Regions from separate parts of the Serratia sp. 121840015-1 genome, predicted to be linked through region 1. Evidence: predicted binding sites of a transcription regulator. Region 1 holds the regulator's gene; each other region holds the start of a gene.
What was found. The regulator CRP, encoded in region 1, controls carbon source genes, mostly activating them, when cyclic AMP is high. The targets are predictions, from matches to a motif close to ATGTGANNNNNNTCACAT.

Region 1 (2,269 bases):
AGCTCGTGGGTCATGGAGAAGCGCTTCGAATGTTGATGATAGAGAATATCGTGCGCCACCACGCGCAGCCGGCCGGCGATCACCTGAGCATTGCGGCGAATGATCGCTTCGGCCTGGCTCTGCTCCACCAGTTTTTGCACCTCTTCCGGCAGATGCAGGCTGACGGTGATGTGCTCCTGCAGGTCCATCGCCACCTGAAAGGCGCGCTGCAGGCGCTTTTGCTCGAGATTGTTGGCGTGCGGCAGGAAATTAAGCTGTTGGTACAACAGGCTGATCAGGTCCATCACCTTTTGCTGGCGCACCAGCAGCGGCGGCAGCGCGGTCTGCGGATCGGTGTGCTGGGTCAGCAGCGAGTATTTGGCTTCGAAATAGTCCGCCAGTTCCAGGTAGAGCTGGCTCAGCGTCTCGCGCATCGGCTGCTCTTTCCACAGCTTGAACCAGAACCAGGTGAATAAGCCATACCAGGCGGTGCCGATCGCGTACAGCAGCGGCGCCTGCCAGATAGGCACCGTGCCGGCCGTGCTGAGGGCGAAGATGGCTGCCACCAGCGCCGCCGGCAACAGCCGGGCGTGCAGCGGGCTGATTTCGCCGGTGACGCCGAGCAGCAGCGCCAGGCCCAGCATCAGCGCCGGCAGCGGCACGTGCCACAGCAGGGCCTGTTGCAGCAGCACGCTGCTGAAGGCGAACAGCGAACCGCCGACGATCAGTCGTTTAAAGAAGCGCTTATGCGGCGTATCCAGCCCGGCGATATTGCAGCAGGCGGGCACGAGGGAGAACATCAGGCCGAGCTGCAGCTGGCCTATCAGCAGGCCGAACAGCACCGGCAGGCACAACACCAGCGTTTGTCGCAGTGCGTAGTTGATTTCCGGGTGGTAGATCAGGCGGCGCCACATGGCAGAGAGCAGACAAAAAAACGGCGCAGACTGCGCCGTTTTTTCAGGGATTAACGGGTGCCGTAGACGACAATGGTTTTGCCGTGGGCGGAAATCAGGTTTTGATCTTCCAGCATTTTCAGAATACGGCCAACGGTTTCACGCGAGCAGCCGACGATCTGGCCGATCTCCTGACGGGTGATCTTGATCTGCATGCCGTCCGGGTGAGTCATGGCGTCGGGTTGCTTCGCCAGATTCAGCAGGGTTTGCGCGATGCGGCCGGTAACGTCCAGGAAGGCGAGGTTGCCCACTTTTTCGGAGGTGACCTGCAGGCGGCTCGCCATTTGGGCGGACAGACGCATCAGGATGTCCGGGTTCACCTGGATCAGCTGGCGGAATTTCTTGTAGGAAATTTCGGCCACTTCACAGGCGGTTTTCGCGCGAACCCAGGCGCTGCGCTCCTGGCCTTCTTCGAACAATCCGAGCTCGCCGATGAAATCCCCCTGGTTGAGGTAGGACAGGATCATCTCTTTACCTTCTTCATCCTTGATCAGCACCGCGACGGAGCCTTTCACGATGTAGTAAAGCGTTTCGGCCTTTTCACCTTGGTGAATCAGCGTACTCTTCGATGGATATTTGTGGATATGGCAATGAGACAGGAACCATTCGAGAGTAGGGTCTGTTTGCGGTTTGCCGAGAACCATTCGCTGTTATCCTCTGTTGTTATCGCTGCCTTGTGTCACAGGGGTCAGAGTTCCCTGTAAAACCCGCCTGTAGCCGCAGTCATGAGCGAGGGCTACCGGCAAGTTTTGAGGCGTGTCATAAAAATACGCTGTCGCTCTAGCATATTAACTTGCCGTAAGCGCTGCAAGCTACATTCTGTTAACATACCGGTAAAGGAGCCTTTCTCTGGGCGTTTCCCTGAAATTCAGTGTCCCGGAAAGATTTATTGCGGCTCTGTTTGTAGCACAGAGTAAGGCGGGTGTCTCGTGTTGTCTCGCTTCAGCATGATTAGCATCAGGTTACGTTGCCTGTTTCTATGCGAAAGCGTACTCTGATTTTAAGAAATCAACCGGAGTGACCAGAATGCAGGCAAGAGTTAAATGGGTGGAAGGGTTAACGTTTTTGGGGGAATCGGCCTCCGGCCACCAGGTGCTGATGGACGGCAACGCCGGTGATAAAGCGCCCAGCCCGATGGAGATGGTGCTGATGTCGTTGGGCGGCTGCAGCGCGATCGACGTGGTGTCCATCCTGCAAAAAGGGCGCAACGACGTGCGCGACTGCGAGGTGAAGCTGACCTCCGAGCGCCGCGAAGAAGCCCCGCGGTTGTTCACCCATATCAACCTGCACTTCATCGTTACCGGCCAGGACCTGACCGACAAGATCGTCGAGCGTGC
Region 2 (2,269 bases), on a different contig from region 1:
CCGCTGATTCTGATGGTCGTAAACGCGCACGCCCGTCACCCGGTCGCCGCTGCGCAGCAGCCCCACCACCTGGTGGTAGGTCAGGATCTGCGCGCCGTGTTCACGCGCGTCCAGCATGTTGGCGGCGGTCAACCGGAAGGGATCGACGGTGCCGTCCGGCACCCGCACCGCGCCGATCAGCGTCGGGTTGGCCGCCGGCTCCAGGCGCAGCGCCAGCTGCGGGTCGATAGCTTCAGCGTCGATGTCGGCCTGGCGACAGGCGTCGATAAACTGTTGCTGATAGTCCAGCGAGTCCTGCGGCAAGGTGATGAACAGCCCATCGGTGCGCTCGATGCAGTGGTGGGCAATGCGTTTCAGGATGCGGTTCTCTTCGATGCACTCGCGCGCCGACTCGCCGTCGGTCACCGCATAGCGCGCGCCGCTGTGCAGTAAACCGTGGTTGCGGCCGGTGGCGCCGGTGGCGATGTCGTGGCGCTCCAGCAAGATGCAGCGCAAGCCGCGCCGCGCACAGTCGCGGGCGATGCCTGCACCGGTGGCGCCGCCGCCGATGATGATCACATCCGTTTCGCCGCCGTCAAAATAGCTGCTCATGTCGCTCCCTCAGGATCGGTAGTTATGAGCCTATTGAGCCACGGTTATTAGGGTCTTTGTTTGATAAGGAACAATAACGAACATGAAACGAAATAAAAATGTCCACAAAAAACCATCAATGTGATCATAATCACGATTTTTGGACGTTTTTCTATTTCATAACGTTAACGAATCGCTCAAAATCCGCCGTGGTTTCATGAAAGTGTAACAATTGCGCCATTCGTCACAGCGACACCAGGCGTATTTGATGACAATGGCGCTCGTTATGGAACACAAAAACACCACATTCGATATCCGCTCAATCATCAAATGAACGTAAAAGGTCATATTGATGTGATAACAGATAAAGCCATCGGAGGCGCTCATGTTGAGTATTTTTAAGCCGGCCGCACACACCGCCCGTGTGCCGAGCGATAAGGTAGACCCGCTCTACCGTAAGCTGCGCTGGCAAATTTTCCTGGGGATCTTCTTCGGTTACGCCGCTTACTATCTGGTGCGTAAGAACTTCACCCTGGCCATGCCTTACCTGATCGAACAAGGCTTCAGCCGCGGTGACCTCGGCTTCGCGCTGTCGGGCATCTCCATTGCCTACGGCTTCTCCAAATTCATCATGGGTTCGGTCTCCGACCGTTCCAACCCGCGGGTGTTCCTGCCTGCCGGCCTGATCCTGGCGGCGGCGGTGATGTTGTTCATGGGCTTCGTGCCGTGGGCCACCTCCAGCATCGCCATCATGTTCGTCCTGCTGTTCCTGTGCGGCTGGTTCCAGGGCATGGGTTGGCCGCCGTGCGGCCGCACCATGGTGCACTGGTGGTCGCAGAAAGAACGCGGCGGCATCGTTTCCATCTGGAACTGCGCCCACAACGTGGGTGGCGGCCTGCCGCCGCTGCTGTTCCTGCTGGGTATGGCCTGGTTCAACGACTGGCACGCGGCGCTGTACATGCCGGCCTTCGGCGCCATCCTGGTGGCCCTGATCGCCTTCGCCCTGATGCGCGACACCCCGCAATCCTGCGGCCTGCCGCCGATTGAAGAGTACAAAAACGACTATCCGGACGACTACAGCGAAAAAGACGAAGAAGAGCTGACCGCCAAGCAGATCTTCATGCAGTACATTCTGCCGAACAAGCTGCTGTGGTACATCGCGGTCGCCAACGTATTCGTCTATCTGCTGCGTTACGGCATTCTGGACTGGTCGCCGACCTACCTGAAAGAAGTGAAACACTTCGCGCTGGACAAGTCGTCCTGGGCCTACTTCCTGTATGAATACGCCGGTATCCCGGGCACCCTGCTGTGCGGCTGGATGTCGGACAAAGTGTTCAAAGGCAACCGCGGCGCCACCGGTGTGTTCTTCATGACGCTGGTGACCATCGCCACCGTGGTGTTCTGGATGAACCCGGCCGGTAACCCGACCGTGGACATGATCTGTATGCTGGTCATCGGCTTCCTGATCTACGGCCCGGTGATGCTGATCGGCCTGCACGCGCTGGAGCTGGCGCCGAAGAAAGCCGCCGGCACCGCCGCGGGCTTCACCGGCCTGTTCGGTTACCTGGGCGGCTCGGTTGCAGCCAGCGCCATCGTCGGTTACACCGTGGACTTCTTCGGTTGGGACGGCGGCTTCATGGTGATGATCGGCGGCGGCGTGCTGGCGGTTATCCTGCTGCTGCTGACCATGCTGAACGAA
Region 3 (2,269 bases), on a different contig from region 1:
GCGGTAGAAGCTCAGCAGGCACCAACCGAGAGCGATCAGCGCCAGCGGCGCGGCGACGAAACCGATGTTGCCCATGCCCAGATGCAGGCTCACCTGGTTGCCCAGCAGCGCCCCGCTGCCGATGCCGAAGTTGTACAGGCCGGAGAAAATCGCCATCGCCACGTCGGTGGCATCCGGCGCCAGGCTCAGTACTTTGGCCTGCATCGACAGGCCGATGGCCATGATCGCCATGCCCCAGAAGATGCACAGCACGGTCAGGTGGCTTTCGCTGCCGGCGGCCGGCAACAGCAGCAGCAGGCTCAAGGCCAGCAGCGCGATGGCGCCGATAAAGAAGCCGGAAGGAAAACGCTCGCTGTAGCGGCTGAACAGCAGGCTGCCGACGATGCCGGCGGCGCCGAACAGCAGCAGCATCAGCGTGGTGAAGTTCTCCGACAGCCCGGCCACGGTCTGGATAAACGGCTCGATGTAGCTGTAGGCGGTGAAGTGTGCCGTCACCACGATGACGGTCAGCATGTACAGCGCCAGCAGCGCCGGGCGTTTGAACAGCAGCGGCACGCTGGCCAGCGAACCGGAGTGCTCGCTTTTCAGCACCGGCAGCAAGCGCCACAGCAGCACCAGCGCCAGGGTGGCGCACACCGCGATGCCGATAAAGGTCATGCGCCAGCCGAGCAGCTGCCCCACCACCCGCCCGAGCGGCAGCCCGAGCACCATCGCCAGCGCGGTGCCGCCCGCCAGCAGGCTCAGCGCCTGGGCTTTCTTGCCCGGCGGCGCCACGCGGATCGCCAGTGAGGCGGTGATCGACCAGAACACCGAGTGCGCCAGCGCCACGCCGGCGCGCGAGATGACCAGCGTGGTGAAGTTCCAGGCCACGGCGGTCAGCACGTGGCTGGCGATAAACAGCATGAACACGCCGATCAGCAGCTTGCGGCGCTCGATTTTGCTGGTCAGCAGCATGCACGCCAACGAGGCGGCGGCGACAATCCAGGCGTAAATGGTAATGATCAGGCCGACCTGTTCGGTTTGCATCGAGAAGCTGGCGGCGATGTCGCTCAGCAGACCGACCGGAATAAATTCGGTGGTGTTGAAGATAAAGGCCGAGACGGCGAGGATAACCACGCGCAACCAGGCGGTTGAGCGCGAAACGGCAGCGTGTTCCATGGTAAACAAAATCCGGACAGGTGCGGGCAAGTAGCGATATTTTAACCAACCGGCCCGCTAAATGCGATACGCGTCACACTTTAATTGTGTGGTTTTTTTCGCCGCATTTCGACACATTCGCAGACACACGGTTGCACAAATGCTGTGCTAATCTCTTGAAGCGTACCAATTTTTCCTGCCGCTCTTCCCCTCCGGCCGCCGCAGACGACGCGCCGCGCCGAAGAACCGCGCGCAGTGTCCATTTGGCGTTTTCTGAGGCGAGGTCATTATGTCCGCGATTTATGATTGGTCCGTGCTCGCATTGCGCAATGTTTACGATCGCCGCATTCAGGGCAAGCCGGTGCTCGACAGCGCCGCGCTGTTCCCCGACGCCGAACGTTTCACCGCCCAATGGCGGCAGATCCGCGAGGAGGCGCTGACCGTCGCCCACGATCTGCACAATATTCCCCGTTTTCACGAGATCATGATCCAGCAGGAATCGATCTCCGCCAACGACGCGCGCGACTGGCGCATGTTCATCATGAAGGCCTACGGCCAGCCGATCGCCCGCAACCTGGCGCGCTGCCCGACGCTGGCGGCGCTGATCGCCTCGTCGCCGGACGTGCTGTCCGCCTCGCTCTCCTTCCTGGCGCCCGGTAAACAGGTGCCGCCCCACCGCGGGCCGTTCCGCGGCATTCTGCGCGGCTATCTGGTGCTGGACATGCCCAAGCGCGCCGACGGCGTACCGGCGGCGGTGCTGAAAGTGGACGGCCGCGAATACCGGCTGCATGAGGGGGAATTCATGCTGTGGGACGACACTTTCGAACACGAGGTGTGGAACGACAGCGCGCAGGTGCGCACGGTGCTGCTGCTGGACATCCGCCGCCGCGACATGCCCGGCGGGTTGCGGCTGCTCTCCAGCGCCATCATCGCCCTGGTGCGGCTGAACGTGCGCTGGATGCAGCGCCAGTTCTGAGTCCGGCGCTCAGGCGACTAACCGTCCTAGGAGGTCGGGCATTGCTGCGCCAGCCACTGCTCGGCGGTGGTGGTGGCTATGCCCTGGCGCGCATTGAAGGTCTTCGCCTTATCCCAGGCCACGCCGTCGGGCCGGGCGAAAGCCAGCCGGTATTTG

Region 2: the regulator CRP is predicted to act here: its motif matches at 710-727, upstream of glpT (glycerol-3-phosphate transporter).
Region 3: the regulator CRP is predicted to act here: its motif matches at 1,220-1,237, upstream of ACUXAC_RS03015 (sugar transporter).

What each region holds. Positions count from the first base shown of each region.
Region 1 is NZ_JBSEYF010000007.1:50,404-52,672, reverse strand. Features, by position in the region: gene ACUXAC_RS23355 (YccS/YhfK family putative transporter) at 1-893, opposite strand, end outside; gene crp (cAMP-activated global transcriptional regulator CRP) at 944-1,576, opposite strand; gene ACUXAC_RS23345 (OsmC family protein) at 1,959-2,269, shown strand, end outside.
Region 2 is NZ_JBSEYF010000006.1:223,626-225,894, reverse strand. Features, by position in the region: gene glpA (anaerobic glycerol-3-phosphate dehydrogenase subunit A) at 1-591, opposite strand, end outside; gene glpT (glycerol-3-phosphate transporter) at 956-2,269, shown strand, end outside.
Region 3 is NZ_JBSEYF010000001.1:617,735-620,003, reverse strand. Features, by position in the region: gene ACUXAC_RS03015 (sugar transporter) at 1-1,158, opposite strand, end outside; gene ACUXAC_RS03010 (aspartyl/asparaginyl beta-hydroxylase domain-containing protein) at 1,427-2,113, shown strand; gene ACUXAC_RS03005 (aromatic alcohol reductase) at 2,140-2,269, opposite strand, start outside.